DNA from 4 places in the Arthrobacter sp. 05T45 genome. Region 2 is predicted to be linked to each of the others. Evidence: riboswitches for the same ligand, from Rfam matches in the RefSeq annotation. Region 2 holds a riboswitch; each other region holds the start of a gene.

Region 1 (7,765 bases), on a different contig from region 2:
CGTCATCTTCCAGGCCCCGGACCTGAGCACTGTGGTGCGTCCGGCCCCCGTTGCCGCCGCAGCAGCTGAGCCCGAGGACGAGGAAGGCGACGAGGACGAGGACGCCGGCAACCGCCGTCGGCGCCGCAGCCGCGGCCGGCGCGGCCGCACCCGCACCTCTGCCGAGTCCGACACCGAGTCGGAAGGCACCGAAGAAGAGGGCGACGAAGGCTCCGAGATAATCCTCGAAGACGGTGTGACCTCCCGCCGCCGCCGCCGCCGTCGCCGCGGGGACCAGGACCTGGAGCTGACCGGCGGGGAAGGCGACGATCCGCCCAACACGGTGACCCGCGTCCGTGCGCCGCGTGCGATGGCCGAGGCGCCGGTGAACAACCGCGTCACATCCGTCAAGGGCTCCACCCGCCTGGAAGCCAAGAAGCAGCGCCGCCGCGAATCCCGCGACACCGGCCGCCGCCGTACCGTCATCACCGAGGCCGAGTTCCTGGCCCGCCGCGAGTCCGTGGACCGTCAGATGATCGTCCGCCAGCGCGACGACAGAATCCAGATCGGTGTCCTTGAAGACGGCGTCCTGGCCGAGCACTTCGTGTCCAAGACCCAGCAGGACTCCCTGATCGGCAACGTCTACCTGGGCAAGGTCCAGAACGTGCTGCCCTCCATGGAGGCCGCTTTCGTGGACATCGGCCGCGGCCGCAACGCCGTGCTCTACGCCGGTGAAGTGAACTGGGAGTCCGTCAACCTCGAGGGCAAGCAGCGCCGCATCGAGAACGCGCTGAAGTCCGGCGACTCCGTGCTGGTCCAGGTCACCAAGGACCCGGTCGGCCACAAGGGCGCCCGTCTCACCAGCCAGATCTCGCTGCCCGGCCGGTACCTCGTGTACGTGCCCGGCGGTTCCATGACCGGCATCTCCCGCAAGCTGCCCGACGTCGAACGCAACCGCCTCAAGCGGATCCTCAAGGACCGCCTGCCCGAGGACGCGGGCGTCATTGTCCGCACCGCGGCCGAGGGAGCTTCCGAGGAAGAGCTGACGCACGACATCAACCGCCTCCGCGCGCAGTGGGAAGGCATCGAGAGCCAGTCGACGTCCACCAAGATCCTCGCCCCCGAGCTGCTCTACGGCGAACCTGACCTGACCATCAAGGTGGTCCGGGACGTCTTCAACGAGGACTTCTCCAAGCTGATCGTCTCCGGCGAGGAAGCCTGGGACACCATCGAGGCCTACGTCACCTACGTCGCACCGGACCTCGTGGGCCGGCTCGAGAAGTGGACCAAGGACACGGACATCTTCGCGGCCTGGCGCATCGACGAGCAGATCCACAAGGCCCTGGACCGGAAGGTCTTCCTGCCCTCGGGCGGTTCGCTCGTGATCGACCGCACCGAAGCCATGACCGTGGTGGACGTCAACACCGGCAAATTCACCGGCTCCGGCGGCAACCTCGAGGAAACCGTCACCAAGAACAACCTGGAAGCGGCCGAGGAAGTCGTCCGGCAGCTGCGCCTGCGCGACATTGGCGGCATCATCGTGATCGACTTCATCGACATGGTGCTCGAATCCAACCGCGACCTCGTGCTGCGCCGCATGGTGGAGTGCCTGGGCCGGGACCGGACCAAGCACCAGGTGGCCGAGGTGACCTCGCTGGGCCTCGTGCAGATGACCCGCAAGCGGATGGGCACCGGGCTGCTGGAAGTCTTCGGCGAACAGTGCGAAACATGTGCGGGCCGCGGCATCGTCACCCACGACGAGCCGGTGGAGCACCGCCGCGCCAACACGGTCGCCGCGGAGCACTATGTGCCGCGCACCGAGGCGCAGCCTGCTGCCCGCCCGGAACGCAAGAGCCGTCGCCGCGGCCGGGGAGGCCAGGGCGGAGAGACCGCGCCGGCCGCACCCGCGCCCGTCCACGCCGAACCCACCGAGGCCGAACGCCACGCCAAGGCCGAGGCCACCCGTGCCGCGCTGGCCAACATCGCTGCCGCAGCGCACGCCGCGCACCTGCACGACGGGGAGGCCGCCGCAGCCAGCGATGCCGGGGCCCGCCAGGCCGCCGTCGACGCCGTCACGCAGCTCGCAGCCGCCGACGAGGCAGCCGGCCGCCCCGCAACGGTGCTGACGTTTGGCGGCGAGCAGGTGGCCCTGCCCTTCGTCGAGCACGCGGAGGACGCGCCGTCACCGGCCCTGACCCTGGACCTGCTGACCGAGGCCTTCGCAAACCTGGGCGAAGCCGAGGCCGGCAAGCCGGACCAGGCCGCCGGCCTGGCGGCCGGTCAGGCAGCAGCTGTTGCCGCACCGGAAGCCACGGCGCCCGAGGCGCCGTCGGCCGTCCGCGCTGCGGAGGCGCCGGCGTCACGCACAGCTGACACCACGACGCTGCGCGGCCGCCGCGGGCGCCGCAACCGGAGTGCCAGCCGCGCCCAGGGCGCAGCCAACGAAACCTCCGTGGAGCACCGCGAGGCAACCCGGCCGGCCGCGGCCGGATCGGTCCACGAGGCCAAGGCTCCCGCTGCGGCCGGGCCTGCGTCCATCCCGGCCGGCAACGAGCCGATCATCCTCGGCGTCGGCGTGCCGGCGTCGGAGCTGTAGTCCTCCGCGACTGACCACGTCCCCGTCCGGTCATTATTTCGACTGGTCGGGCCGCGGGTCCGGGTCATGGCAGACGTAACATACGTCCGCCCGGGCCCGGGCCCGCTCGTGCGTTAACGGGTCCTCCGGGTGGCAAGGGCTAGGCTGGAACACTGACACGGGGTGCCGGGCATCGGGCCGGCTGAGATCCAGACCCGTTGAACCTGTCCGGTTAGCACCGGCGAAGGGATGTCTTCCTTGTCCGCGAAATCGAATCCGTCCGAGTTCCTCCCGCCCAATTTTCTGCACAACGAGTCTCTGCCGGCCCCGCCGCGCATTCCCCGCGTGCTGGCCATCGCCGGCTCCGATCCCTCCGGCGGGGCCGGAATCCAGGCCGACCTGAAGAGCATCGCGGCGAACGGCGGCTACGGCATGGCCGCCATCACCGCCCTGACAGCGCAGAACACGCAGGGCGTGCGCGCCGTCCACGTCCCCCCGGCGGCGTTCCTCACGGCGCAGCTGGACGCCATCAGCGACGACATCGGCATCGACGCCGTCAAGATCGGCATGCTCGGTGACGCCGCCGTGATCGACGCCGTCCGCGGCTGGCTGGAAAAGGTGCGCCCCGCCGTCGTGGTCCTGGACCCGGTGATGGTCGCCACCAGTGGTGACCGGCTCCTGCAGGAATCGGCCGAGGCCGCCCTGCAGGCCCTCCTGCCGCTGGCGGACCTCATCACGCCCAACCTCGCCGAACTCGCCATCCTGCTCAAGGAACCCGTCGCTGCCGACTGGTCCGAGGCCCTGGCGCAGGGCAAGAGGCTGGCCGCCCTGACCGGCACCACCGTCCTGGTTAAGGGCGGACACCTCCAGGGCGCCGAGCCGGGGGACGGGTATGCCCACGACGCCGCCGCCGGCACCGGCGCCGGCGACGGCGCCGCGGACGGCTGCCCGGATGCCCTGGTCAACACCGGCGGCCTGCTCGGCCAGGAAACGGTGGTGGTGCCGGGGGAGCGGATCGCGACGCGCAACAGCCACGGCACCGGATGCTCCCTGTCCTCGGCCATGGCCACCGTGCAGGCCCGGGTGGGGGACTGGGAAGCGACGCTGCGCGAAGTCAAGCCGTGGCTGCTGGGCGCGCTACGCGAAGCCTCGGCCCTGGACGTCGGCTCCGGCAACGGCCCGGTCCACCACTTCCACCACCTGCAGCACCTCCAGGGCAGGCAGGGTCCGGCGGCGGGGGAGTTCGCCGCAGCCCTGCGCGCAGGAGCCGCGGGCGATCTTGAGGCGATCTACGCCCTGGACTTCGTCCGCGGGCTGGCCGACGGCACCTTGCCCGAGCACGAGTTCGCGTACTACCTCGCCCAGGACGCCATCTACCTCAACGGCTACTCGCGGGTCCTGGCCCGGGCCGCGGCGATTGCCCCCACCGAGGCCGAGCAGCTGTTCTGGGCCCGTTCGGCGCAGACCTGCCTGGAAGTCGAATCCGAGCTGCACCGTTCCTGGCTCAGCACCCGCCCCACGGCCTCCACCCTGGGCCCGGTCACGAAAGCGTATGTGGACCACCTGCTGGCCGCCTCGGTCTCCGGCAGCTATGGCGTCCTCGTGGCGGCGGCGCTGCCCTGCTTCTGGCTCTACGCCGAGGTCGGTTCCACGCTGCACCGGGAGTTCCTGGCCGGTGGCGCCCCCGGGGAGCACCCCTACGCCGGCTGGCTGCGGACCTACGCCGACGAGGACTTCGCCGCCGCGACCCGGCAGGCCATCGCGTACACGGACACGGCGGCCGGGCGGGCATCGGAGAGCGAGCGGCAGGCCATGGCCCTGGCTTTCCGGCAGTCTTCGCGCTACGAAGTGGACTTCTTCGACGCGCCGCGGCTGTACGCCTGACGCGAGCTGGTCCGGACTACCGGTACGATGGTGGGGCGCGGTTCCGGAAGTCGTTGCGGCAACACAGCTCAAGATGGTCAAGATCCCGGCCAAGAACATTGGCAGGGACTTTGCATCAAGATGTTGTGGCGCCTATCACGGACTACCCGCCGGAACCAGCCTCATTTGCGGCCGAAGGCAAAATTAGCGTATTCTAGATCTTCGGTGCTTACGCCAACACTTGGGTTATGACCCTGAGAACGGTCCGCTTGGAATTCCAAATGGATTTGTTCCGGGGATAGCTCATGGGTTCCCCCGGGGAATCCACCGGCGTTGAGGCACAGCGTGAGCCGGTCCAAACAATTTGGCCCCTGGTTCCGCACGCAAATCTAGTAATAAACGTCGAGAGAAGTGAGTTCCCCAGTGGTGTACGCGATTGTCCGCGCAGGCGGCCGCCAAGAGAAGGTTTCCGTTGGAGACTTCGTTACCCTGAACCGCGTCCCCGGTGGAGCCGGCAGCACCTTTGAGTTGCCCGCACTGCTCCTGGTGGACGGTGACAAAGTCACGTCTGCTGCTGCGGACCTGGCCAAGGTAACGGTTACGGCTGAGATCCTCGAAGACCTCCGTGGTCCGAAGATCGTCATCCAGAAGTTCAAGAACAAGACCGGTTACAAGAAGCGTCAGGGCCACCGTCAGGAACTGACCAAGGTCAAGATCACCGGTATCAAGTAACTCTTCGTTACTGTTCAGGTTCCAGCAGATTCCCCAGAATTTTTGAAGGCAGGCATTTCAAATGGCACATAAAAAAGGCGCGAGTTCCACTCGCAACGGTCGTGACTCCAACGCCCAGTACCTCGGCGTCAAGCGCTTCGGTGGCCAGGTAGTTTCCGCAGGCGAGATCATCGTCCGCCAGCGCGGCACCCACTTCCACCCGGGCGCCGGCGTAGGCCGCGGCGGGGACGACACCCTGTTCGCCCTGACCCCCGGTGCTGTCGAGTTCGGCACCCGCCGTGGTCGCCGCGTTGTGAACATCGTGGCTGCTGCAGCTGCAGAGTAACAATAAGTTCTAAATCGGTGGGGCGGGCCATTAGGTCCGCTCCACCGGTGTTTTAACCGCATTACAATCATCTTGGGCCTCTTTGGGGGTCCGGGGAACAGCACTGAGGAGATCCACGTGGCGAGCTTTGTAGACCGGGTAGTACTGCACGTATCCGGCGGTACCGGCGGTCACGGCTGTGTCTCCGTCCACCGTGAGAAGTTCAAGCCCCTCGGCGGTCCCGACGGCGGCAACGGCGGCAACGGCGGCGACGTCATCCTGCGCGTGGACCCCCAGACCACCACCCTGCTCGACTACCACCACGCGCCCCACCGGCACGCCACCAACGGCGGCCCCGGCATGGGCGACTGGCGCGGCGGCAAAAACGGCGAAACCCTGATCCTTCCGGTGCCGGTGGGCACCGTGGTGAAGTCCAAGTCCGGCGAAGTCATCGCCGACCTCGTGGCCGAAGGCGACGAATACATCGCCGCCGCCGGCGGGATTGGCGGCCTCGGCAACGCCTCACTGTCCTCCCAGAAGCGCCGCGCGCCCGGCTTCGCGCTGCTTGGCATCGAAGGCGAATCCAGCGACGTCGTCCTGGAACTGAAGTCCATCGCCGACATCGCCCTCGTCGGCTTCCCCTCCGCCGGTAAGTCCAGCCTGATCGCCGCGATGTCCGCCGCCCGGCCCAAGATCGCGGACTATCCCTTCACAACCCTCATCCCCAACCTCGGTGTCGTCCAGGCCGGTGAAGTCCGCTTCACCATTGCCGACGTCCCCGGCCTGATCGAGGGCGCCAGCGAGGGCAAGGGTCTCGGCCACCACTTCCTGCGCCACGTCGAGCGGTGCGCCGCCCTGGTGCATGTGCTGGACTGCGGCACGCTCGAATCGGACCGCGATCCGCTCTCCGATCTCGCCATCATCGAGGCCGAGCTGGAGAAGTACGCCGTCGACATGAGCTACAGCGGGTCCGACGGCGAAGTCGTTCCGCTGAACCACCGCCCCCGCCTCGTGGCCCTGAACAAGGTTGACCTGCCGGACGGCAAGGACATGGCCGAGTTCGTCCGCCCGGAGCTCGAATCCCGGGGCTACAAGGTCTTCGAAATCTCGGCGACGAGCCACGAAGGCCTGCGCCAGCTTGGCTTCGCCATGGCCGAAATCGTCAAGGCCGCCCGCGACGCCGTCGCCGCGACCCCGCCGAAGGTACACGCCCCCGTGCTGCGCCCCCGCGCCGTCAACGAGACCGGCTTCACGATCCGCCGCGAGGAAAAGAACCTTGAGCCGCTCTTCCGCGTCCTCGGCGACAAGCCCGTGCGCTGGGTCAAGCAGACAGACTTCACCAACGAGGAAGCGATCGGCTACCTCGCCGACCGCCTGGCCAAGCTCGGCGTCGAAAATGAACTGTTCAAGCAGGGCGCCAAGCCGGGCGACATGGTGGTCATCGGCGAGGACGACGGCGTCGTCTTCGACTGGGAGCCGACCATGATGGCCGGTGCTGAGCTGCTCGCCTCGCCCCGCGGCACCGACGTGCGCTTCGCCGACATCGGCGACCGCCCGACGCGTGGCCAGAAGCGCGACGAACAGCAGGAACGCCGCGACGCCAAGGCCGCCGCCCGCGCCGAGCTCGAAGCCGAACGCAAGGCCGGCATCTGGACCGAATCCGTCAGCAGCCGCCGCGCGCGGCAGCCGCTCAAGGAGAGTGGACTGGGCGAAGCCGATGACGAGTAAGGCCGTCGTCGAGCACCGGTCCCAGCCGCTCAGCGCTCAAAACCTCAAGGCCCAGGCCATCAACGCCCCGGACCGCACCGCGCTGTCCGGGGCGCGCCGGATCGTCGTCAAGGTCGGCTCGTCCTCGCTGACGTCCATCAAGGGCGGGATCTCCGAAGAGGCCCTGACCGGGCTCGCCGACGCCCTGGCGCACAAGCGCAACGCGGGCGCGGAGATCATCCTGGTGTCCTCCGGTGCGATCGCCGCCGGCCTCGCCCCGCTCGGCCTCGAGAAGCGCCCCCGCGACCTCGCCACCCAGCAGGCCGCCGCCAGTGTGGGCCAGGGCCTGCTGATGGCCCGCTACACCCACGCCTTCGGCGCGCACGGGGTTACCGTCAGCCAGGTGCTGCTGACCGCCGATGACTTCATGCGCCGCAGCCAGCACACCAACGCGTTCCGCGCGCTGGACCGGTTGCTGAACCTCGGCGTTGTCCCGGTGGTCAACGAAAATGACACCGTAGCCACCCACGAGATCCGCTTTGGCGACAACGACCGCCTCGCTGCCCTGGTGGCACACCTGGTCCGCGCCGACGCGCTCGTGCTGC
Region 2 (7,765 bases):
GTGCGCTTGGTCTTGGTGAAGATGATGGTCCGGCCGCGTCCGCGGGCCTGCAGGATGCGGGCCACCACTTCCACCTTGTCCATGCTGTGGGCACGGTAGATCAGCTGGCGGATATCGCGCTTGGTCAGGCCCTCGTCGTCCGGGTCCGCGGCGCGGATGTGTGTCGGCTGGGTCATGTAGCGGCGGGCCATGGCGATGACCGGGCCGGGCATGGTGGCGGAGAACAGGAGCGTCTGGCGGACCGCGGGCGTGCCGGCGATCAGGGTCTCGACGTCCGGCAGGAACCCGAGGTCCAGCATCTCGTCGGCTTCGTCGAGGATAACGATCTTGACGTTCTTCAGGCTCAGGTGCTTCTGCTTGAAGAGGTCGATCAGGCGGCCGGGGGTACCGACGACAACCTCGACGCCGTTCTGCAGCGCCTCGACCTGCGGCTCGTAAGCGCGGCCCCCGTAGATGGTAGCGATGCGGGCGTTGCGCTTCTTGGCGGCGTTTTCGAGGTCTTTGGCTACCTGGACGGCGAGCTCGCGGGTGGGCACGATCACCAGGGCCTGCGGGGCGCCGGGAACGGCCAGTTTGTCGAAGCCGGCGTCGTCGCGGCCGACGACGCGCTGCAGCGCCGGGATGCCGAAGCCGAGGGTCTTGCCAGTACCGGTCTTGGCCTGGCCGATGATGTCATGCCCTGCCAGTGCGACCGGCAGGGTCATGGCCTGGATCGGGAAGGGGTGCGTGATGCCGGCGTCGGCCAGGGACTCCACGATGTCGGCACGGACATTGAAGTCGGCAAAGGTCTTCTCGGCAATCTCGTGCGGCTTTTCGTCCGAGATGATGGTCTCTTCGGGCTCGATGGTCTCCGTGCCGGACTCATCGGTCAGAAGCTGGTGCGTGTGCAATTCACTCACAGGGGAGTTTCCTTATTCATTTTGGGCTGCGCTGCTTGCTCAACGGGGCCGGCCGTGGTGGCCGTTCCGGAGCACGCTCAGGCGCGCAAGCAATTCCAGTGGAAGCCGATCGCGGGCTATCTAAATGCTGGCACTGGGGACCAGCGGGTGTATCTCAAGATCGCGTAGGGGCGGGCTTGTTGAATTCGAAAATCATGGAAATCAACGACCGGGCATCCATTTCTACCTCTTCAGTCTAGCTGTACAAGGCGTGGATCCTCGACTGGGCGGGTGATTACGCCTCGGGAGGTGACCGGGAGGGCGGCCGGCAGCGCTGGCTGGCGACGGCGTGGGGACGGCGTGAGGACGGCCAGCGGGCCGTCAACGGACCGATAGGGGGCCGTCAGCCCACGAGCTCCAACTGGATTTCCCGCGTGACGATGTCCGAGGACACCACCCGGACCCGGACTTTGGTGCCCGGTTCCAGCTCGCCGGGGCATCGTGCGGTCACGGCGGGCTCGGCGATCTGGACGATCCCGGACGGGCCGTTTCCGTTGCCGTTGGTCTTCCCGCCGTTGCCGTTGCTGGTGCCGTTGGTGCCCTTGGCCGGCTTGGGACCGGAGATGACGACAGCGTCGAATTCCTGGCCGACGTGGTTGACGAGCAGCGCCGCCTCAACGGTGTCCAGCGACAGCCGCTCCAGTTTCGCGGCCAGCTGGTCCGAGGTGCCCATGATGGCGGGGAGGGACGGCAGCGCCTCCCGGGCCCAGGCAGGAACTTCGGTGCCGTTGCTCAGTGCCTCACAGATTACCAGCACGAAGCGGTCGACCAGCCGCCGCAGGGGTGCCGTGGAATGGGCGTACGCGGCGCCGATGGCGGACTGGACGGCGGCGTTGGGCACTGTGCCGTCGAAGGGTGTGTATCCGGCACCGCGGAAGAGCATCCCGGCCGAATGCACAATGGCCAGCTGCCGGGGGTCCGTCGGGTCAAGGGTCCGCAGGTACTCGCCGTAGCGCATTTCCCCGTCCCAGGGCTTGCCGAGGGCGTGGGTCTGCCGGTGGAAGTGGCGCAGTGATGCCTCGTCCGGGGCGGGCATGGTGCGCAGGATGCCGACTTTGCCCTGGAGCATGAGCGCCGCGGCGGCCATCCCGGTCATGAGTGAAATCTGGGCGTTCCAGTCCTCCACCGGCAGCGGCGGGGCCGCTACGATCCGGTAGCCGCCGTCGGGCAGTTGCTGGATCTCCTGTTCCGGCATGTTCAGGCTCGCGCCGCCGCGCAGTCGTTCCAGTTCCACCCGTTTGAGGCCTACTTCTTTCAGCAGCTGCAGCACGGGCGCCGCGGTGCCGGCGTCGAGCTCGGCCTGGACGCCTTTGTAGTTGAGCTTCGCGCGGCTGCGGACCTGTGCCCGGCGCACGAGGACCGAGGCGACCTCTGCCGCGGCGTCGAGCTCGAACTCCCAGACGAACGCCGCGCACAGCTGCCCGGCGAGCAGGCTGCCGGCGGCCTCGCTGATAATCTCCGGATGCAGCGGAATCCGGCCGTCCGGGGTGTAGAAGGTCTGGCCGCGGCGCCGGGTCTCGGCGTCCAGCGCCCCGCCCGGGGCGACAAAGGAGGGGACGTCGGCGATGGCGTAGAAGACCTTGTAGCCGCCGTTGCTCCGTTCGATAAACAGGGCCTGGTCCAGGTCGGTGGACGATGCCGGATCGATAGTCACGAACTCGACGTGCGTGAGGTCAAGGTCCGGGAGCTTGTGCTCGGCCACCGCCGCCTCCGCGTCGCGCAGCACATCCTCGGGGAACGGGCCGGGCAGTTCCAGCGTGGTGCGCAACGCCTTGAGTGCCCCGGCAAGCTGGTTCTGCTGCTCGTGGACACTGGGGGTCAGGCGATGATGTGACACGAAAATCAGGGTAGCCCGATTTCCGCTATTAGTCTTGGATGATGAGCGCAACTGCGGACGATCCTGCCCTCTACAACAGCTTCCTTGCCGACCTGCTGGGAGTCTTGGCGTACGGCGAGCTTTCCGCCTTCGAGCGGCTGTCCTCGAGTGCCCGGTATTCGCCCACGCTGCATGACCGTGCGTTGCTGGGCAGGATGGCGGTGGTCGAGTTCCAGCATTACGAACTCGTCCGAATCCGGCTCGAACACATGGGCCTGGATACGGAGGCCGCCATGCTGCCGTTCCAGCCCTCGGTGGACCACTTCCACGAACGCACGCGCCCGTCGGACTGGTACGAGGCCCTCATGAAGGCCTACGTGATCGACACGGTCGCCGCGGACTTTTACGGCGTCGTGGGCCGGTACGTCGACGCCGCGACCCGTGAGTTGATCGGGCAGGTCCGCTCCACCGGTGAGTCCACGGCCGTGCTGCAGGCGCGCATCAAGGCGGCCCTGGCCGATGACCCCCGGCTGGCGTCGCGCCTGGCGTTGTGGGCCAGGCGTCTGCTGGGGGAAGTACTGAACCACGCCCAGCGTGTCAGCGCCGAGCACGCGTTCCTCGGCGGACTGTCGGGGCTGGACGACGCCGGCGCCCGGGCGCTGGTCAACGGCCTGGCGGCCGAACTCGCAGCGAATCACGCGCGCCGGATGACGGAGCTGGGTCTCGCCGGATAGTTTCAGTGCCGGCCGGCATTACGGGCTGGGGACCTGCTTAGGATGCGGCGGCGTCCAGCGCCGCCAGCAAGGCTCCGGCGGCGTGGGCCGGATCAGTGGCGTCGGTGATCGCCCGGACCACGACGATCCGCCGGGCACCGGCATCGACTACCTGCTCCACGTTACTGAGGTCGATCCCGCCGATCGCGAACCACGGCAGCACGCTTTCGTCGACCTTGCCGGTTCCCTCCGCGTCCGCCCCGCCGATCGCCTGGGCGGCGTAGCGCACCAGATCGAGGCCGACGGCGGCGCGTCCGGGCTTGGTGGGCGTCGCCCACACGGGGCCCACACAGAAATAATCGAGCCCTTTGCGGCCTGGCGCGGCAGCGATGGCGGCGTCCACCTGCTTCGGGCTGTGGGTGGACAGGCCGATCACGGCATCCTTGCCGAGAAAGCCGCGGGCGGCGTCGAGCGAAATGTCCTTCTGGCCGACATGGAACACCGGAGCCCCGGACAGGGAGGCGATGTCCGCCCGGTCATTGACGGCCCACAGCCGCCCGTGGCGCTGCGCTGCGGTGTGCAGGACCTCCAGCAGTTCCAGCTCCTCGGAGGCCTCGAGCGACTTGTCGCGCAACTGGATGATGTCCACGCCGCCGGCGAAGGCGGCGTCCACGAAGTCCTCGAAGTCGCCGCGGTCCCTGCGGGCGTCGGTGCAGAGATAGAGGCGGGCGGTGGTGTGGAGAGGGTCCTGGCTCATGGGACCAGCCTAGTTCCTCTAAACTGGGCGCATACCGCGGGAGCCCGCAGCAGCCATGTCGCCGCTGCCCGGCTGAGAGGGCGTCAGAGCCGACCGCTTGACCTGATCCGGCTAGTACCGGCGTAGGGAAGGAATTTTTCATGGGCACACGAGCAGGCCGTGCAGCCGGAGCCGCAAATGACGCCGCCGCCCAGGTTTGTGACACAGGGACCGGTACCGCAGAGGGAATCATCGCGGGGGATACGACTGCCGACGTGGCCGTGATCGGCGGCGGGGTGATCGGCCATGGCATCGCGTTCGAGGCCATCCGCTCGGGCCGATCCGTGGTCCTGATCGATGATGCTCCCGGCAGCGGAGCCAGCTGGGCCGCGGCCGGCATGCTGGCCCCCGTGAGTGAACTGCACTACCAGGAGGAACAGCTCCTGGAACTGATGCTCGAGGCCTCCCGGTTGTGGCCAGGATTCGCTGCGGCTCTCGACGCCGGTGCCGCCGGCGCGGATCCGCCGGCAGGTACGGGCTACTTAACGACGCCGACCTTGGCGGTGGGGGCCGACGCGGCGGACCGGCGCGCGCTCGCGGACTTGAGGGAAGTCCAGCAGACATGCGGCCTGGCCGTGGAGCCACTGACAGTGCGCGAGGCGCGCACCCGGGAGCCCCTGCTGAGTCCCGGCATCTCGTGTGCCTTCGACATCCCGGCCGACCACCAGGTGGACCCCCGCCTGCTGATCACCCGGCTCGCCGGCGTGCTCGGTGCGGAAGGCGGCAGCTTCGTCCGGCGGCGCGCGGCAGGCCTGCTGTGGCAGGACGGACAGGTGGCAGGTGTGCGGTTGGCTGGCGGCGGTACCGTGCGGGCTGCCGAGACCGTGGTCGCCAACGGGCTCGGCGCCGCCGCGCTCGAGGAGCTTCCGGCCGGGCTGGCGCTGCCGCTGCGGCCCGTCTACGGCGACATCCTCCGGCTCCGCGTGCCTCCGCATCTGCAGCCGCTGCTCACGGCCACCGTGCGGGGCATGGTGCGCGGCATCCCGGTGTACATCGTCCCCCGCCAGGACGGCACCGTGGTGATCGGGGCCACCCAGCGGGAGGATGGACCGTCGGATCCGCACGCGGTTTCCGCCGGCGGCATTTACCAGCTGCTGCGGGATGCCCAGCAGCTGGTGCCTGCGGTCGCCGAGCTGGAGCTTTTGGAAGCCACGGCGCGGGCGCGGCCCGGAACCCCGGACAATGCCCCGCTGCTGGGGCGGATCGCACAAGCGGACGGCGGCGACGTCCCGGGACTCATTATCGCCACAGGATTCTTCCGGCACGGCGTCCTGCTGACCCCCGCCGCTGCCGCCGTGTGCCGGCAACTCATGGATTTCACGCCGGACCCGCGCTGGGCCGGGTTCCGCCCCGACCGTTTTTCCCGCATCCCGGTTACGTCCGGGGACAGCCCTAAGAAGGAAGCAGCATGAACATCCGACTTAACGGAACGGATCAGAGCGTCGCCGACGGCGCCTCCGTCTCCGCACTCGTCAGCCGGCTCACTGGCCGGAGCATCGGCCCCGACGGCCGCGCCGCCGACGGGCGGAAGCTCGGTGTCGCCGTCGCCCGCAACGCCGAAGTGGTGCCGCGCAGCCAGTGGCACGCCACGGCGCTCGCCGACGGCGACGACGTCGAACTTGTCACGGCAGTCCAGGGAGGATGACCAGCATGAACGAGACGACGTTCGCAGGAACACAGGCCGTCCCCATGACCGGTGCGGTGGCCGATCCGTTCGTGGTCGACGGCGTAAGGCTCGGCTCCCGCCTCATCATGGGAACCGGCGGTGCGCCGAGCCTGGACGGGCTCGGGGCGGCGCTGGTGGCGTCCGGGACGGAGCTGACCACGGTGGCGATGCGCCGCTATTCGCCGGCGGAGACGGGCTCGCTGTTCCAGCTGCTCGAGGACCATCAGATCCGGGTACTGCCCAACACGGCAGGCTGCTTCACCGCCAAGGACGCCGTCCTTACCGCCGAGCTGGCGCGGGAGGCCCTGGAAACGGACTGGGTCAAGCTCGAAGTCATTGCCGACGAGCACACACTGCTGCCGGACGCCGTCGAACTCGTGGACGCAACCGAACAGCTCGTGGCCCGAGGCTTCAAGGTCTTCGCCTACACGAACGACGACCCCGTGCTTGCCCTCCGGCTCGAAAACCTCGGCGCGACGGCCGTGATGCCGTTGGGCGCCCCGATCGGCACCGGACTGGGCATCCTGAACCCGCACAACATCGAGCTGATCGTCTCGCGCGCGTCCGTGCCCGTGGTGCTGGATGCCGGGATCGGCACGGCCTCGGACGCTGCCCTGGCGATGGAACTCGGCTGCGACGCCGTGCTGTTGGCTACGGCGGTGACCCGTGCGCAGAATCCGGTGCTCATGGGCGAGGCCTTCAAACATGCCGTCATCGCCGGCAGGCTGGCGAAAGCGGCCGGCAGGATCCCGCGGCGGGAACACGCATTGGCGTCCTCGGCAATGGAAGGCCGGGCCGAGTTCCTCTAACGCCCGCTCGGCCGGCGGGGCTGATCTGGTTGCGCCGGCCGGACCTCCTGATCACCCTTGCTCTTGATGACGCGCCGGCGCGATCATCGGTAGGCCCGGCCCGGTCCGGCCCGGCCGGGTCGACGTGCGGCGGGGACGAACCGGGTATGCCGTCGGTCCGCATCCGGATGGTCCACAGTCCTCGTGGATCACGTGGTTGTGCGAGTACGCAGGGTCCCATTAGCGCGCTGGTGAAACTTTCACGAAGAATGGCGTTGCCACTTCTTTGCCTTTCCAGCTGCCCTTTTCGAGGTCAGGTGCCATCCCTTGCAGCCTCCGCATGGGTATACGCTCGCGGGCAACTTGCCCCCAGATGACGAGCCCTGCCGGATGATTTCCTTGAGCGCGCGGTTCGCGTGCCAGGGGGTGGAGTAGGTGATCTTGGTGCAGCTTGCCATCGAGCGAAACCCTTCTTGAAAGAGTACGCGCGTGGCTCATATCCACACTTGAGCGCCACCTAACAGTGGCGTCCCAGGTTCCACATGATTGTGTCGTTCAAGGCACAAACTATCGCAGCCCTAACTGCGTTGCAATCGTGAGTCTTCGGCGCAAGATTCTCTGAGGAATAACCACCGCTCGCAGAGCTCTTATTATCGACCTGTCCCGTTGTCCAGCCCAGTGGTTCCGGCGCGGAACTACTACGTGATTGGGTGGGCTTCGCCCCCGGACGCGGAGAGATTCGGCCGGTGTCCAGGACCTGGCCCTCGCCGCCGAGGACGACGGGGATCATGTCGAAGTCGCAGCCGATATTGCGCGCGGTGGAGGCGGTGACGTGTCGGCGGGACTAGCCGTAAGCGCCGCGGGGCGCTACTGGTGGGGGCGGAAGTATCTGTTCCACCCGGCCGTCCGGGCCGCTGCCGTTCGACCCCCACGGTGACCCGGCCGTCAGGGCTTCTGTCACGCGGCGGCCACGGGGTCACTCCAGGCGGAAGTAGGTGTTCCGGCGGGGTGTCCGGGCGGGGTCGAGGTGGGGTGGCGGGATGAACCA
Region 3 (7,765 bases), on a different contig from region 2:
GCTCGCCACTTGCTGGGCCCGTTGACGTAAATGCGGTGCGGATCGAGCAGCTGGACCTGGGCGCCGAGCTTGTTGAGCTCGGTCAGGTAGATGGCCCGGTTCTCGTAGACCCAGTCATGGATCATTGTCTGGCCGTGGGCGTTGGCGGCGATCACCGCGAAGAAGGGCAGGTTGTCGATGTTCAGCCCGGGGAAGGGCATGGGGTGGATCTTGTCCTCCGGCGCCCGCAGCTCCGAAGGCTTGGTGGTGACGTCCACCAGGCGGGTGCGGCCGTTGCGGGCAAAGTACTCCCCGGAAACCTCGAGCCGCTGGCCCATCTGCTCGAGCGTGGCGAGTTCGATTTCCATGAACTCGATCGGGACGCGGCGGATGGTGACTTCCGAGTTCGTCACGATGCCGGCGGTGATGAGGCTCATCGCCTCGATGGGGTCCTCGGACGGGAAGTATTCGATGTCGGCGTCGATCGACGGGCGGCCGGTGATCTTCAGCGTGGTGGTGCCAACCCCGGCGATGTCCACGCCGAGCATCTGCAGGTAGAAGCACAGGTCCTGCACCATGTAGTTCGGGCTGGCATTGCGGATGATGGTGGTGCCACGGCGGTGGGCTGCGGCCATGATGGCATTCTCGGTGACGGTGTCGCCGCGTTCGCTGAGCACGAAGGAGCGGTCGTGACCGTCCGACGGCGGCGCCTGCACCGCGTAGAACCCGGACTTCGCCTCCACGCTAAGGCCGAACTGGCGCAGTGCCTGCATATGCGGCTGCACGGTGCGGGTGCCGAGGTCGCAGCCGCCGGCGTAGGGCAGCCGGTAGGTGTCGGCCTCGTCCAGCAGCGGGCCCAGGAGCATGATGACGCTGCGGGTCCTTCGGGCCGCCTCCACATCCATGGAGGCCAGGTCCAGGACGGCGGGGCGGCGGATCTGGAGGTCGTTCGCGTTGAGCCAGGTGCACTCGACGCCGATGCTGGTCAGCACCTCCACGATCCGGTTGACTTCCTCGATCCGGGCAAGCCTGCGCAGCGTGGTGGTGCCGCGGTTGATGAGGCTGGCGCACAACAGCGCGACGCCGGCATTCTTGCTGCTGTTGACGTCCACCGCGCCGGCGAGGGTGCGGCCGCCCTCGACGCGCAGGTGGGTCATCTGGGGCCGGCCCACCTTGACGATGCTGTGCCCGACGATCGCCTCCAGGCGCTGGATCATCTTCAGGCTCAGGTTCTGCTTGCCCTGTTCCATCCGGGCGATGGCGCTCTGGCTGGTGCCCAGCTCGGCGGCGAGTTGCCCCTGGGTCCAGCCCTTGGCGCCGCGCGCCTCGCGGAGCAGGATGCCTACGTGTTCAGCAGTCGGTTGAGTCATGCTCCCGAAAATATCACGCATGATTTATAAACCACGGCAATTCCGGCCGGAATGGCGCCAATGTCACATGAATACCCACACCATGCGATAACCGGCGGCCCCGCCGGGCCTCCCGGGCCGCCCGGGCTACCCGGGCTGCCCGGCCCCCGGGCCGCCCGGCCGGCGGCGCCTGTCTACTGGCGGGTGAGGAAGACGAGGTTCCAGGTGCCCGCGCCGAGGGCCGCGGCGACGGCGGCGGCGGCGATGCCGAGCCCGCCCAGCAGCACCCAGGCATCGAGTCCGCTGAACGTCGAGGGCCGGGCCCACGTCCGGGCGGCACCGCCGAAGCCGCGGGCCTCCATGGTCACCGCGAGCCGCGAGGCGCTCCGGATCGCCTGCACCAGCAGGCCGAAACTCTGGCCCAGCGTGGCGCGGAACCGCTGATAGGGGTTGCCGCTCGAGCCCACGCCGCGGGCCCGCCGGGCCATACCGATGGTCTGCCATTGCTCGGCCATGATTCCGACGAGCCGCATCGCGGCCAGGGTGCCCAGGACGAACCGGTGCGGCAGTTTCGCGTTCTGGGCCAGGGCATCGGCCAGGTCCGTGGGGTCGGTGCAGCTCATCAGCAGCACCGCGGGCAATGCGATCGCGAGCCCGCGGAGCATGAAGCCGATCCCCAGCTGCAGGGAACCGGCGCTGACGGACCAGATCCCCGCATCGAGCAGGACGGGTCCGGAATCGGCCGCCAGGATGGCCGTGCTCCAGCCGCCCAGCGCCGCCGCGAGGATCAGCGGCCAGCCGCGCTGCCACAGCAAGGCCACAGTCAGGCCCGCCAGCGGCAGCAGCAGCAGTTCGAACGCCAGCGCCACCGACGCCGACACCCAGTCAATGGAGAGCGCCAGGACCAGGGTGATCAGGGTGACCGCCGTGAACTTGGCGAGCGGGTTGGCTCGGGTCAGCAGCGCATGGTTGCCGCGCAGGCTCAGCGCGTCCCTCAAGGCGAGGCCCCCTCCGGCAGCTCGAGATCCGGGCCGTGAGCGTCCGCGGCGGCGGTTTCCCGTGGCCGGAGGCGGAGTTCGGCGCCGCCGAGGACGGCGCTGAATTCGGCGTCATGCGTCACGGACACGACGGCGGTGCCGGCGTCGAGGAGCTCGGAGAGGAACGAGGCGAGTTCGGCCCACGTATTGGCATCCTGGCCGAAGGTGGGCTCGTCCAGGACCAGCACCTGGGGGTGCGCCGCCAGCACAGTGGCAACCGAAAGGCGCCGCTTCTCGCCGCCGGAGAGCGTGTAGGGGTTGGCGTCCACAAGCTCCGTCAGCCGCAGCCGCTCCAGCAGTTCGTCCACGCGGTCTTCGCCGTAGCCGAGGTGGCGCGGGCCGAACATGAGCTCGTCGAGGACCTTGCCGGTAACGAACTGGTGCTCGGGTTCCTGGAAGACGGTTCCGATCCTGGCGATCAGCTGCTGGGCCTTCCACCGGTAGGGATCGGGTCCGGCGCCGTCGCGTACGCGGCCACTGGAGTGACCACTGGAGTGACCGGTGGCGGGACTGCTCAGCTCCGCCGTGGCCGAGACTGTTCCCGCGACGGGCCGCAGGAGACCGGCCAGCGTCAGCGCCAGGGTGGACTTCCCTGTGCCGTTCTGTCCGGTGATGGTCAGCGCCTCGCCGGCGCGGACCCGGACCGAAACCCCGGACTGGACCGGACGCGGCGCGATGGTGCGGAAGCCGTCGCGCAGCCCGGCCCGCCGCGGCCGTTCGCGGGACACCGCGAGCGCGTCGGCCGCGAGCAGAGTCTGTCCCGCGCCCCGCGCCGGTGTCCGCATCCGCGTCGCCGGGACGTAGCCCGGCACCCAGACGCCCGCACCGATGAGCATGTCCCGCGCCTCGGCCAGGACCCGGTCCGGCGGTCCGTCAATCAAGACCGCGGAGTCCGTGGCGGACCCTGGCTGCAGCACCACGATCCTGTCCACCAGGTCTTTCCAGACCCCCACCCGGTGCTCCACGACCACCAGCGTGGCGCMTGTCTTGTCCAGGCAGCGGCCCACAGCGTCGCGGACCTCCAGGACGCCCGCGGGGTCGAGGTTGGCCGTCGGCTCGTCGAGCAGCAGCAGCCCTGGCCGCATCGCGAGGATCCCGGCGAGCGCCAGCCGTTGCTTTTGGCCGCCGGAGAGGGCCGCCGTCGGGTGGTCCAGCGGCAGCTGTCCCAGCCCGACGTCGTCGAGGGCCTCTCGCACGCGCGGCCAGATCTCCGCCGCCGGGACGGCGAGGTTCTCCGCCCCGAAGGCGACGTCGTCGCCGAGGCGGGAGAGCACCACCTGCGTTTCCGGGTCCTGCTGCACCAGCCCGGCGCGGCCGCGCCGCGCCCGTGGCGGGGCACCGTCGATCAGGAGGCTGCCGGTCTCGTCTGCATCTTCGGAGTCGCCGGAGTCGCCGGCCGCGCCGTCGCCCAGCACGCCGGCCAGGGCGTGGAGCAGCGTCGACTTGCCGGCGCCGGAGGGCCCCAGCAGGAGCACGCGCTCCCCCGGCCGGATGTCCAGGTCAAGGCCGCTGACCGCGGGCCTGGCCCGTCCGGCATGCCGCCAGCCCCAGCCGCGGGCCGTGACGGCGGCCGGCCGGACGCCCGGTGAAGATCTCATGATTCTCTGCAGGATTCAGCGACGGGGCTCAGGAGAAGACGGGCTCCGTGGCGGCCTTGCGGGAGGCAAAGGCGCCCAGCACTCCGGTCTTCGCCAGGCCGCGGGTGGCGAGCCAGGCCAGTCCGCCGGCAATCACTGCGCCGGAGATCGTGGTGAAGACGATGTAGGCGAGCTTGTCGCCGGCTTCGTAGGCGATGTTCCAGCCCCACGGCAGGAAGGAATCGTTCAGGCCGCAGAAGAGGCCCGCGCCGGCGCCGGCCAGCACGGAGACGGGCAGGTTGAACTTCTTGTAGAGGAAGGCCGCGAAGACCAGTTCGGCGCCGAGGCCCTGCAGGATGCCGGAGATCAGCACCGTGGTGCCGTACTGCGAACCCATGATGAGCTCGCCGGTGGCCGCGACGGTTTCGCAGAAGAGCGCGGCGCCCGGCTTGCGAATGATGAGCATGCCCAGCACCGCCGGGATCATCCAGCCGCCGGCGTAGAGTCCGCTCAACGGCGGGTAGACCGCGTTGACCGGAGTCGAGATCAGGTTCGCGCCCTGGGACCAGGCCCAGAAAATGACGCCGCCGGCAACGGCGATCAACGCGGCCACCACAATGTCCACCACGCGCCAGCTGTAGTTGCGCCGGGCGGATGAACGGCTGGCGGAACCATGCTGTGCTGAAATATCTGTCATGTCGTCCTCCTGAGGAACAGGAGGGGAGGGTGCGCCGGCCGGTCTCGGCTTCCGCCGCCCTCCGCGCACCCTGAGAACTCGACTCCCTTGCGCCGGTACTAACCGGATCAGGTTCGAGGGTCTGCGGCTGTCCGCACTCTCAGCGCCCACCAAAGGTTTCCCCGGATTGTTCCGGCGATGCCCGACGGCGGCGCTCCCCTGTCGTAATTATTTTCGCCCTTGTGGGCTGGCTCAGTTTACACCCGGTCGGCCGGGATTTCCGTGGTGTGCCGTCACAATCGTGGACCGGACGGCGGCAGTCCCGGCGGCCCGGAAAACCCTCTTGGTAGAGTCGTCGTGCCGGACCCCCGGACCCGCCAGCGGGCGGCCTCGTCACCCACCGGAAAGCTGGAATATTTTGTCGCACACACCGGTCACCCAAGATCCCTCCGGGGAATACGATCCCGACTCCAATGAGCCGCAGCCGCAGGGTTCCCTGGCGGCGCTCATTGGCCGCGTGCTGGCCGAGATAGAGGCGCTCCAGTTCGCGTCGTTCAGCAAGGATGACGCCCTGGACCTCGGGCTCCTCCTTGTCGAGCTGGGCAGGCAACGCTCGCTGCCCATCGCCGTCGACATCACCAAAGGCGAGCAGGTGCTCTTCCACGCCGCGCTGGACGGCGCCACACCGGACAATGAGCGCTGGATCAACGCCAAAAAGCGCACCGCCATGCGGTACGAGGTCCCGTCCCTGCTGGTGGGCCTCCGGGCCCGCGCTGCCGGCGGAAGGATCGAGGACAACGCCTGGTGGGATCAGTCGGAGTTCGCCGCCCACGGCGGGGCGTTTCCCGTTTACGTGCGCGGCACGGGCGCCGTCGCCGTCGTCACCGTCTCCGGCCTGCCCCAGAAGGCGGATCACGAACTCGTGGTCGAGGCCCTGCGGATGGTCCTCACCCCGGAACGCTAGGCTAGGGGAAAACCGTTCCCGTCCCAAGGAGACCGAAGAATGAACATCCTCATCAAGCTGCTCGGCACCGGCGTCAGCCTCCTGGCCGGCTTTGCCGGCACCAAGCTGGTGGACACCATGTGGGAAAAGTCCACAGGCAACAAGCCGCCCAAGGGCCAGGAGGACGACGTTCCCACCACCCTGCGCTCGGCCCTGACGTTCGCCCTGATCTCTGCCTCGGTCAGCGCCATCATCCAGGTGCTCGCCAACCGCGGCACCCAGCGCGCGATCACCCGCTTCGCCAAGACCCAGGACGTCGTCTGACCTGACCCGACTGGCCGCGGCGCCCGCCGCGGCAGTCGAAGGCCCCGGCCGGGTCCGCCGGGCCGGACGGGGGCTCAGCGGTCGTCGTCGTCCGCTCCGTGCGTGGCCGCCTGCTGGGCGGCCTTCTGGACTACCGCCTCGAGCTCGTCGGAGCTCAGCAGCTCCGGGTGCAGGTGCTTGGTCCGGTAGCCGGCCCGACCCACCATGTGAGCGGACACGGGGACGGTGAGCAGCTGGAAGAGCCAGGCCACCAGCAGGACGGGCCACACCGACCAGGTGCGCATCTGCAGGCCAAGGGCCGCCAGCAGCAGGAACAGGCCGAGGACCTGCGGTTTGGTGGCCGCGTGCATCCTGCTCATGAGGTCCGGGAATCGCAGCAGCCCGATGGCGGCCGCGAGGGACATCAGGGCTCCGGACACCATGAACACGGCAGAGACGGCGTCGATCACTGTGTCAGGATTCACGGACGCCCTCCCGCCTGTCGGCCACGAACCGGGCCACGGTGACCGAGCCGACGAATCCGATCAGGGAAATCGCAACGAGCAGCATCAGGTTGTTCAGGTGCCGGTTGGCGGCCATGTCGATGCACAGGGCCGCGCCGAAGATGGCCAGCAGCACGTCGGCGGCCAGAACCCGGTCCAGCAGCGAGGGCCCCCGCGCGATCCGGACGATCGCCCCCGCGGCGGCCAGGGACAGTACGACGGCGGTCACCGTCAGGACGGTCTGCATCATGCGGCGGTCTCCTGTGTCAGGGCGGAAAGTTCGGCTTTGGTCCCCATGATCCGGATCAGCCCGGCCTCGGTGTCCCGGACCTCTTTGCGCAGCTTGGCCGCGTCCTCGGCATTGCGGACGTTGATGCCGTGGATGTAGAGCGTGGACGTCGACCTGTCCACCTCCACCACGAGGGACCCGGGAATCAGCGAGATCACGTGCCCGGTGGCCGTGACCAGGAGGTCCGAATGGCTTCGGAGCGGCACGGCTACGACTGCGCTGACCACGTTGGGGCCGCGGACCACGGCCAGGTACAGGACCTGGAAGCTTGCCGCGACGACTTTTCCGAGGAAGATGAGGGCGAACGGCACGGCGCGGAGCACGTTGAAGCGGCCGCCGAGTTCCACCGGGGGCAGATAGAAAATGCGCGCCACGAGCACCGCGATGAGGGCGCCGAAGAGGAGATTGCCCGGGCTGAAGTTCTGCCAGAGCGCGCCCCAGACAAAGACGAGCCAGACCAGCAGCGGCAGTTCCTGGCGCAGCGAGATCCTTTTCCGGTTCATTTTCCGCCGCCCTCCCGGACCTGCACCGGGTGGAGCGACGGGGGCACCGGCGGCACGGGCGCGTCCGGGCCGAGCACGGCCTGGATGTAGGAGGTCCGGTCCAGCATCTCCTGGGCGGACTGGTCGGCCACCCTGAACAGCGGCCCGGCAAAGACCGTCAGGGCCACGCCAAAGACCACCAGGCCCAGGGTGGAGCCCACCATGGTGCGGGGCAGCAGGGTCACATTCGTCTTGCCGGCCCGGTCACCCGTGGCGGAGTCGGCCGGCGCTGCCAGGAGCACCGGATCGGGGTGTTCGGCGTCCCCGGGCTTGCGCCAGAACGCCCGGTTCCAGACCCTCGCGATCGCCAGCAGGGTCAGCAGGCTCGTCAGCACGCCGCCGATCACCAGGGCGTAGGCCAGCGGCGTCCCCAGTTCCACGCCTGCCTGAAGCAGCCCCAGCTTGCCCAGGAAACCCGAGAACGGCGGGATTCCGGCGAGGTTCATGGCGGGAATGAAGAACAGGACCCCCAAGACCGGGGAGAGCTTGGCCAGTCCTGCCACGCGGTCCATGGACGAGCTGCCGCCGCGGCGTTCAATCAGGCCGGTCACCAGGAACAGGCTGGTC
Region 4 (7,765 bases), on a different contig from region 2:
CGCCGACGCCGAGCCAGTACTGGGCACGGTCCGTGTCGACCTCGATGTACGAGGGCTCTTCGGTCGGGTGGTACTTGCCGATCTCTTCGATAGCACGGCCATCACGCTTGGAGCGTGAGTCCATGACGACGATGCGGTAGTACGGTGCGCGCATCTTACCGAAGCGCTTAAGGCGAATCTTTACGGCCACTTTTGTGGTCACTCCTGTTTCTGAAACGGGGTCGAGCCCGGCGTTCTGCACCCGTGGGGCGGGCCGTACTTGGGGGTTCTAAAGGACAAGATCCAGACGCGGAGAGAGGGGCCACGCAGATCGAGTACCTGTTCATTGTGCCAGATCACCGGCAGGATTTCGACTTGACACGTGCCCGGCGCACCAGCGCGCGGCCTGGAAGCGGCCTCGAGGGCCGGTCAGGACGTCCAGACGTAGAGGCCGGACCTGGTGGCGGGGTCGACGCCGGCGGCGAGCTCGGCGATCCGGCGGATGTAGTCCCGGGCCTCGTCGGGGCCGAAGGGCATGTCCTCCTCGGCCGCCCAGTTGGCGGCGACATCCTCCAGGACCTCGCCCTCCCCTTCGGTTTCATAGCTGAGCAGTTCCGCCAGCGTGCGGACCATTGCCGCCGGGACGCCAAGCAGCGAGTCGCTGGCCACGTCGACCATGGCCAGTTCATAGTCCGCGCCCGGGGCGTGCACGGCGACGCCGGCGAGGTCTCCCAGCCGCTCCACCTCGAAATCGCTGATCTCCGGGATGCGGACGGCGCCCGGGGCGGCCGGGCTGCCGCCTTCCAGTGCGCCGGCGCGCTTGAGGGCTTCTTCGTGGGTGGACACAAAGAGTTCGGTGAATCCCATGCAGCTGGTCCTTAGGGTTCGGCGGTCCGCAGACCGCTGTTTTCGGCGTCGCTTCAGCCTAGCCGCTTCAGCACGACCCCGCCCCGCCCGCTGGACATGCCATCCTCTGACCCTGAGCACTGGACATGTGGCAACTATGTCCATTCCCGGCTGCGAGCAATGGACATGTTCCAGTCTCCTGCTGGCGAAGAGTGGACATGTCCCTCGCTGGCCCGGGGAACCCGACCAAGGCCCGCTGGGCATGCCCTCCCCTGACCCTGAGCACTGGACATATGGCCACTATGTCCATTCCCGGCTGCGAGCAATGGACATGTTCCAGTGTCCTGCTGGCGAAGAGTGGACATGCCCAGCGGTCCCGCCGGCGAAGAGTGGACATGTCCGGGGGGAGCTGTGCGCGCTGGACATGTCCAGCGACCAGCTTGCCTGGGGAGAACTTCTAGCGCACGGCGACGCGGATCCGGTTGCGCCACGGATCCTCGAAGCGCAGCTCGGCGCCGGTGTGGTGGGATTCGACGCCGGCAACCTTGAGCCGGTCGGCCAGGGCCGCGACGTCGTCGCCGGAGGGCACCTCGATGAGGACCTCGCCCAGGCCCAGCGTGTCGCGCCGCGGGCCCGCGCCGCGGCTGTTCCATACGTTCATGGCCATGTGGTGGTGGTAGCCGCCGGCCGAGACGAACAGCGCCTGGCCGTGCCAGCCCGCGGTCTTTTCGAAGCCGAGCGTGCCGACATAGAACTCATGCGCCGACTGGACGTCGCCGACCTGCAGGTGGACGTGCCCGACGCCGGCGGCGGCCTGGCGCTGGCCGGCCACGGACTCCTCGGTCAGGTATTGCTGCAGGTAGCGCTGCGGCGGCAGGGCGAGACTGTCCATGACGACGTTCTTGCCCTCCCAGGACCACGCCGCCCGCGGCCGGTCCCAGTACAGCTCGATGCCGTTGCCTTCGGGGTCGTTGAAGTAGAACGCCTCGCTGACGAGGTGGTCCGCGCTGCCGGTGAAGGACTGGGGCTCGTACTGGGCCGCGGTGGCGATGGTGGCCGCCAGGGAGTGCTGGTCCTCGAAGAGGAGGGCGGTGTGGAAGAGCCCGGCCTCGCCGCGGGAAGGTAGATTCAGGCCCGGGGCAGGCGCCAGATGCACCAGCGGCTTCTGCTGGCGCCCAAGGTAGAGCCCGCCGTCCTGTTCGGCCACAGTCTCCAGGCCGAGGGCGCGCTGGTAGTAGTCGGTCATGAGCTTCATGTCGCCGACCTTGAGCATCACGGTGCCCATGGTGAGTTCGGCAGGAAGGAGGTCCTGGGTGCTGGCTTCTGCGGTCATGGCAATGCTCCGTGGATTCTGTAGCCACCGGCCTTCGGCGACTCTACATAAAGATAAATTACTTGAAGCTTCAATTTATTCCAAAACATGGACTGGCACCCGGTCTACCGGCAGCCCACGCAGCACGATATGCCGGATCCGGCGGAGCGTGGCCGGATTGCTCCGCGGATCTTCGGCCGTGACGAGGACATCAGCGCTTGCCCCTTCACCGATGGACTCCGCGCCGAGCCAGGTCCGCGCGGACCAGCTCGCGGCGTTGAGGGCGGCAGCGGCGGAAAGGCCGGCGGCGTGCAGGGCCTGGATCTCGTCCACGATCCTGCCATGGCTGATCACGCTGCCGGCGTCGGTACCGGCATAGATCGCCAGCCCGGCCTCGTGGGCTTCGAGGATCCGCTCCGCCCGGCGCTCCCACAGCGAGCGCATGTGGGCTGCGTAGCGGGGGAACTTGGCCGCCGCCCGGGCGGCGATGTCCGGGAACGTGGCGATGTTGATCAGGGTGGGCACGATGGGAACACCCTGTTCGAGGAAGCGCGGCAGGTGCCGCGGCAGCAGCCCGGTGGCGTGCTCGATGCAGTCGATCCCGGCATCGAGCATGTCATCCAGGGTGTCTTCGGCGAAGCAGTGTGCGGTGACGCGGGCCCCCTCATCGTGGGCGGCACGGACGGCGTCCTTGACCGTCCGGGCGGGAAAACTGGCGGCGAGGTCGCCGGCGTCGCGGTCGATCCAGTCCCCCACGAGCTTGACCCAGCCGTCGCCCGCGCGGGCTTGCTTCCGCACGGCCTCGACGAGATCCTCCGGCTCGACCTCGACGGCCAGGCCCGGCAGGTAGCGCCGGGCCCTCGCGAGGTGCCGGCCCGAGCGGATGATCCGGGGCAGGTCCGCGCGCTGCTGGAGCCAGCGGGTGTTGTGGACGGCGCCGGCGTCGCGGACCAGGAGTGTCCCGGCGTCGCGGTCCGCCAGGGCCTGGGATTCCGCGGTGTCCTCGGTAACGTCCCCGCCCGGGCCGAGGCCGATGTGGCAGTGTGCGTCCACGAGGCCGGGCATGACCCAGCCGTCGAGCACGAGGTCAGGCGCGGCGGCCGGACGGCGGAAGGTTAGCAGGCCGCCCACCGACCAGAGCCCGCGGCGTTTCTGGTCCGCCGCGGTGAGGATGGGGCCGCTGAACTCGATGATGCCGGTCATGACCTAAAGCCTAATCCGCATGACGATCCGCCGGCCAAGACCGTCCAGCCCCAGCTGCGCTTCGTGGATCCGCAGGGCGCCCAACGCCTGTCCTGGCCGGGCGAGTTCCTCGAAACCGCAGCTCGCATAAAACGGCGCATTGAACGGGACGCCTGCGAAGGTGCAAAGCGTCATCGATAAATAGCCACGGCTCCGGGCCGCATCAAGGGCCGCCTCCACCAGGGACCGTCCTATCCCCCGCCCGGCGGAGTCCGGATGCACGGAGAGCTGTTCCAGATGGGCCTGGCCGCCGACCTCGTCAACGCGGGCAAACCCTACGGGCGGGTTGCCGGCGACAAGTATGAAGAGCGGCTCAACCGGCGTTGTCAACTCCGGAGCCGGGAGCGTCTGGTTCCCCAGCTCCGCTTCGAGGATGCGGTCTGCTGAGGCCTCGAGAACCGGCAGCGCCGGGAGGTCTTCCGGCGTCGCCATCCGGATGCGGGGCACGGCCCTGGGCAGAGTCACAATGCCACGCTAACACCGCGGCCCACCGCACTCCGTCACACTCGAGGGCCGGCCGGAGGTGCGTGGTAGTTTCGTCTACGACCACACGGGTGCCCCTGCAGGGGCTGAGATCGGGCTGACGCAGCCTGCGACCGTTGAACCTGTCCGGGTAATGCCGGCGAAGGAAGTGAGCTTTTCCGTGAACACCCAAGTGACACAGCACAGCCCTGTCCAAATTCAGTCCGCAGCCACCACGCAGTCGCTGAAGTCCCACTCGCTGGCCTTCAGCACGGGTCCGGAGCACGGCATCCGCGTGCCGGTGACCGAGATCGCCCTGGAACCCTCCCCGGGCGGCGTCCGGAACCCGCCGTTCCGGGTGTACCGCACTGCCGGCCCGGGCAGCGATCCGGTCCGCGGGCTGGAGCCGTTCCGCACCCCCTGGATTGAGGACAGGGCGGACACCGAACCCTACGCCGGCCGCGAACGGGAGCTGCTCGACGACGGCAAATCGGCGGTGCGCCGCGGTGCTGCGTCGGCCGAGTGGCGGGGCGGCCGGCCGGTGCCACGCCGGGCCGTCGAGGGCAGGACCGTCACGCAGATGCGCTACGCCCGGGACGGTGTCATCACCCAGGAAATGCGGTTCGTCGCGCTGCGCGAGAACTGCGATGTGGAGCTGGTGCGCAGCGAGGTGGCCGCGGGCCGCGCGATCATTCCCAACAACGTCAACCACCCCGAATCCGAGCCGATGATCATCGGCAAGGCGTTCCTGGTGAAAATCAACGCCAATATCGGCAACTCCGCCGTGACCAGCTCCATCGCCGAGGAGGTCGACAAACTCCAGTGGGCCACGCAGTGGGGCGCGGACACCGTCATGGACCTCTCCACCGGGGACGACATCCACACCACGCGCGAGTGGATCATCCGCAACTCCCCCGTCCCCATCGGAACGGTCCCGATCTACCAGGCGCTGGAGAAGGTCAACGGTGAGGCGAACGCCCTGACCTGGGAGATCTTCCGGGACACCGTGATCGAACAGTGCGAGCAGGGCGTGGACTACATGACCATCCACGCCGGCGTGCTGCTGCGGTATGTGCCCCTGACGGCCAACCGGGTCACCGGCATCGTGTCCCGCGGCGGTTCCATCATGGCCGGCTGGTGCCTGGCGCACCACCGGGAGAACTTCCTGTACACCCACTTCGATGAGCTGTGCGAGATCTTCGCACGCTACGACGTCGCATTCTCCCTGGGCGACGGGCTGCGGCCGGGCGCGACGGCGGATGCCAACGACGCGGCACAGTTCGCCGAACTGGACACCCTGGCCGAGCTCACGCAGCGGGCCTGGGACTTCGACGTGCAAGTCATGGTGGAGGGCCCCGGGCATGTGCCCTTCCACCTCGTCCGGGAAAACGTGGAGCGCCAGCAGGAACTCTGCAAGGGCGCCCCGTTTTACACACTCGGGCCGCTCGTCACGGACATCGCACCGGGCTATGACCACATCACCTCGGCGATCGGCGCCACCGAGATCGCCCGCTACGGCACCGCCATGCTCTGCTACGTCACGCCCAAGGAACACCTCGGGCTGCCGAACAAGGACGATGTGAAGACGGGCGTGATCACTTACAAGATCGCCGCCCATGCCGCGGACCTCGCCAAGGGCCACCCCGGCGCGCACGAACGCGACGATGCCCTGTCCAAGGCAAGGTTCGAGTTCCGCTGGCGGGACCAGTTCGCGCTGTCCCTGGACCCGGTCACGGCCGAGGCCTTCCATGATGAGACGCTTCCCGCGGAACCGGCCAAGACAGCCCACTTCTGCTCGATGTGCGGTCCGAAGTTCTGCTCCATGCGGATCAGCCAGGACATCCGGGACGAATATGGCACCGGCGGCTACGGCACCGGCAACTACGGTCCGGCGGATCCTGGTTCGGCGGAACAGCAGGCCGCCCGTGCAGAGATGGCGGCCGGAATGCGGGCGAAGAGCAACGAGTTCCTCGCCTCGGGCGGCAAGGTCTACCTGCCGCAGCCCTCGGTGGGAGGACCCGCAGCTTCCTAGGACGCCCGGGCGTGCTGGTGCCGGCTGACCTCGGCGATGTAGGAGCGGATGGCCCGGTCCCCTTCGGCTGAATCCTGGGGCCGGTGCCCTCCCGGCGCCGTGCGGTGCAGGGCGCCGGTCTCGCGCAGGTAGCCGGCGATTTCCTCATACAGCGGTTCCCAGCCGCCGGTCAGGACCAGGGTCGGCACGCCCGGCACGATCTGCAGCGGGGCTTCCCACGGCGGCGCCTGCAGGCGGAGCCGGCGCGCAGCCCGGAGGGCCTCCGGCGTCGTGGCCCCGGGGGCGTCCGCCGCGAACGCGCGGCGGATGAACTCCCGCTGGAAGTCGTCGTCGCTGAGGTTGTGGCGGACGTCGAAGAGCGGCTGCATGAGGGCCCGGTGCGCGGCGGTGGCCGGGAGTTCCGCGGTCAGGGACAGGCAGGCCGGTTCCACCAGGGTCAGCGACTGGACGAGGTCGGGCCGTTCGACGGCGGCCATCATCGCAGCGATCGCGCCCTGCGAATGGGCCACCACATGGCCGCCGGCCTCGCCGCGGCCGTCGTCTGCCAGCGAGGCGAGCACGATGGCGGCGTCGGCGGCGAAGCTGGATTCGAGCGGTTCCGCGACGGCGTCAAACCCGTGCCGCCGCAGGAACAGGGCGTCGTAGTCCAGCGCCATTCCGTGCTGTTTTGGCCACGCGGCGGCGCCGAAGCTGCCGTCCCCGTGGACGAAGACTACGCGCTGCTTGAACATTGTCTAACCCTATGGCACTTCAGTGCTGATGCCGCCGGCGACACAGTGCCGGCGGCCGTCAGCACTTGCGGCTACTTGCTGCCGCCGAGGAACTTGTCGAAACCCTTGGGCAGGTTCAGCTGGGACGGATCGAAGTCGCCGCCCTGCTGGCCGAACGACGCGCCGGTGGGCAGCGCCTTGGGGCCGGCGGCACGCCGGGCCTCGGCGTCGCGCAGTTCCTGCGCCGCCTTGGCCGGGTTGCCGGAGCGGGCCTTCTTCTTGGGCGCGGACTTGGCTCCCTTGCGGGCACCGCCCCCGCCGCCCATGCCGGGCATCCCCGGCATGCCGGGCATCCCGCCGCCGGCGGCCATCTTCTTCATCATCTTCTGGGCCTGGGCAAACCGTTCCAGCAGTCCGTTGACCTCGGAGACGTGCACGCCGGAACCGCGGGCAATACGGGCCCGGCGGGAGCCGTTGATGATCTTCGGAGCCACGCGCTCGTGCGGGGTCATCGAGCGGACAATGGCCTCGACGCGGTCGATCTCGCGCTCGTCGAACTGCTCCAGCTGCTGGCGGATGTTCTGCGCACCCGGCATCATCATGAGCATCTTCTTCATGGAGCCCATGTTGCGGATCTGCTGCATCTGGGCGAGGAAGTCATCGAGGGTGAAGTCTTCCTGGTCGGCGAACTTCTTCGCCATCCGGGCGGCTTCATCCTTGTCCCAGGACTTCTCGGCCTGCTCGATCAGGGTGAGGACGTCACCCATGTCGAGGATGCGCGAGGCCATGCGGTCCGGGTGGAAGAGCTCGAAGTCGTCCACGCCTTCGCCGGTGGAGGCGAACATGACCGGCTTGCCGGTCACCGACGCGACGGAGAGCGCGGCGCCGCCGCGGGCGTCGCCGTCGAGCTTGGAGAGCACGATGCCGGTGAAGTTGACGCCCTCGTCAAAGGCCAGGGCCGTGTTGACGGCGTCCTGGCCGATCATGGAGTCGATCACGAACAGGACTTCGTTCGGGACGATCGCGCGGCGGATCTGGCGCGCCTGCTCCATCATCTCGGCGTCGACGCCGAGACGGCCGGCGGTGTCCACGATCACGACGTCGTGCAGGGTGCGCTTGGCTTCCTCGACGCCGTCACGGGCGACGGCGACGGGGTCACCGGCAGGGTGGTCCAGTTCGGTG

The links. A riboswitch is a leader RNA that binds a small molecule or an ion and turns the genes downstream of it on or off. The one in region 2 is predicted to bind thiamine pyrophosphate.
Region 1: linked by a shared signal. The riboswitch ahead of AC1DGD_RS11805 (bifunctional hydroxymethylpyrimidine kinase/phosphomethylpyrimidine kinase) and the one ahead of thiO (glycine oxidase ThiO) in region 2 are both predicted to bind thiamine pyrophosphate.
Region 3: linked by a shared signal. The riboswitch ahead of AC1DGD_RS15030 (ECF transporter S component) and the one ahead of thiO (glycine oxidase ThiO) in region 2 are both predicted to bind thiamine pyrophosphate.
Region 4: linked by a shared signal. The riboswitch ahead of thiC (phosphomethylpyrimidine synthase ThiC) and the one ahead of thiO (glycine oxidase ThiO) in region 2 are both predicted to bind thiamine pyrophosphate.

What each region holds. Positions count from the first base shown of each region.
Region 1 is NZ_JBFTKI010000010.1:39,207-46,971, reverse strand. Features, by position in the region: gene AC1DGD_RS11810 (Rne/Rng family ribonuclease) at 1-2,575, shown strand, start outside; TPP riboswitch at 2,724-2,821, shown strand; gene AC1DGD_RS11805 (bifunctional hydroxymethylpyrimidine kinase/phosphomethylpyrimidine kinase) at 2,891-4,438, shown strand; gene rplU (50S ribosomal protein L21) at 4,841-5,149, shown strand; gene rpmA (50S ribosomal protein L27) at 5,211-5,474, shown strand; gene obgE (GTPase ObgE) at 5,592-7,181, shown strand; gene proB (glutamate 5-kinase) at 7,171-7,765, shown strand, end outside.
Region 2 is NZ_JBFTKI010000001.1:530,719-538,483, forward strand. Features, by position in the region: gene AC1DGD_RS02535 (DEAD/DEAH box helicase) at 1-899, opposite strand, end outside; gene AC1DGD_RS02540 (RNB domain-containing ribonuclease) at 1,282-2,775, opposite strand; gene AC1DGD_RS02545 (ferritin-like fold-containing protein) at 2,814-3,488, shown strand; gene thiE (thiamine phosphate synthase) at 3,526-4,224, opposite strand; TPP riboswitch at 4,251-4,371, shown strand; gene thiO (glycine oxidase ThiO) at 4,365-5,675, shown strand; gene thiS (sulfur carrier protein ThiS) at 5,672-5,908, shown strand; gene AC1DGD_RS02565 (thiazole synthase) at 5,914-6,738, shown strand; partial or broken gene AC1DGD_RS02570 (HNH endonuclease) at 7,694-7,765, opposite strand, start outside.
Region 3 is NZ_JBFTKI010000016.1:71,611-79,375, reverse strand. Features, by position in the region: gene AC1DGD_RS15045 (UDP-N-acetylglucosamine 1-carboxyvinyltransferase) at 1-1,349, opposite strand, end outside; gene AC1DGD_RS15040 (energy-coupling factor transporter transmembrane component T family protein) at 1,523-2,326, opposite strand; gene AC1DGD_RS15035 (ABC transporter ATP-binding protein) at 2,323-3,963, opposite strand; gene AC1DGD_RS15030 (ECF transporter S component) at 3,992-4,639, opposite strand; TPP riboswitch at 4,706-4,849, opposite strand; gene AC1DGD_RS15025 (heme-degrading domain-containing protein) at 5,037-5,582, shown strand; gene AC1DGD_RS15020 (DUF4235 domain-containing protein) at 5,622-5,885, shown strand; gene mnhG (monovalent cation/H(+) antiporter subunit G) at 5,960-6,307, opposite strand; gene AC1DGD_RS15010 (MrpF/PhaF family protein) at 6,339-6,617, opposite strand; gene AC1DGD_RS15005 (Na+/H+ antiporter subunit E) at 6,614-7,159, opposite strand; gene AC1DGD_RS15000 (Na+/H+ antiporter subunit D) at 7,156-7,765, opposite strand, start outside.
Region 4 is NZ_JBFTKI010000015.1:77,193-84,957, reverse strand. Features, by position in the region: gene rpsP (30S ribosomal protein S16) at 1-190, opposite strand, end outside; gene AC1DGD_RS14610 (hypothetical protein) at 409-846, opposite strand; gene AC1DGD_RS14605 (VOC family protein) at 1,283-2,158, opposite strand; gene AC1DGD_RS14600 (amidohydrolase family protein) at 2,234-3,340, opposite strand; gene AC1DGD_RS14595 (GNAT family N-acetyltransferase) at 3,344-3,844, opposite strand; TPP riboswitch at 3,920-4,027, shown strand; gene thiC (phosphomethylpyrimidine synthase ThiC) at 4,023-5,873, shown strand; gene AC1DGD_RS14585 (alpha/beta fold hydrolase) at 5,870-6,604, opposite strand; gene ffh (signal recognition particle protein) at 6,676-7,765, opposite strand, start outside.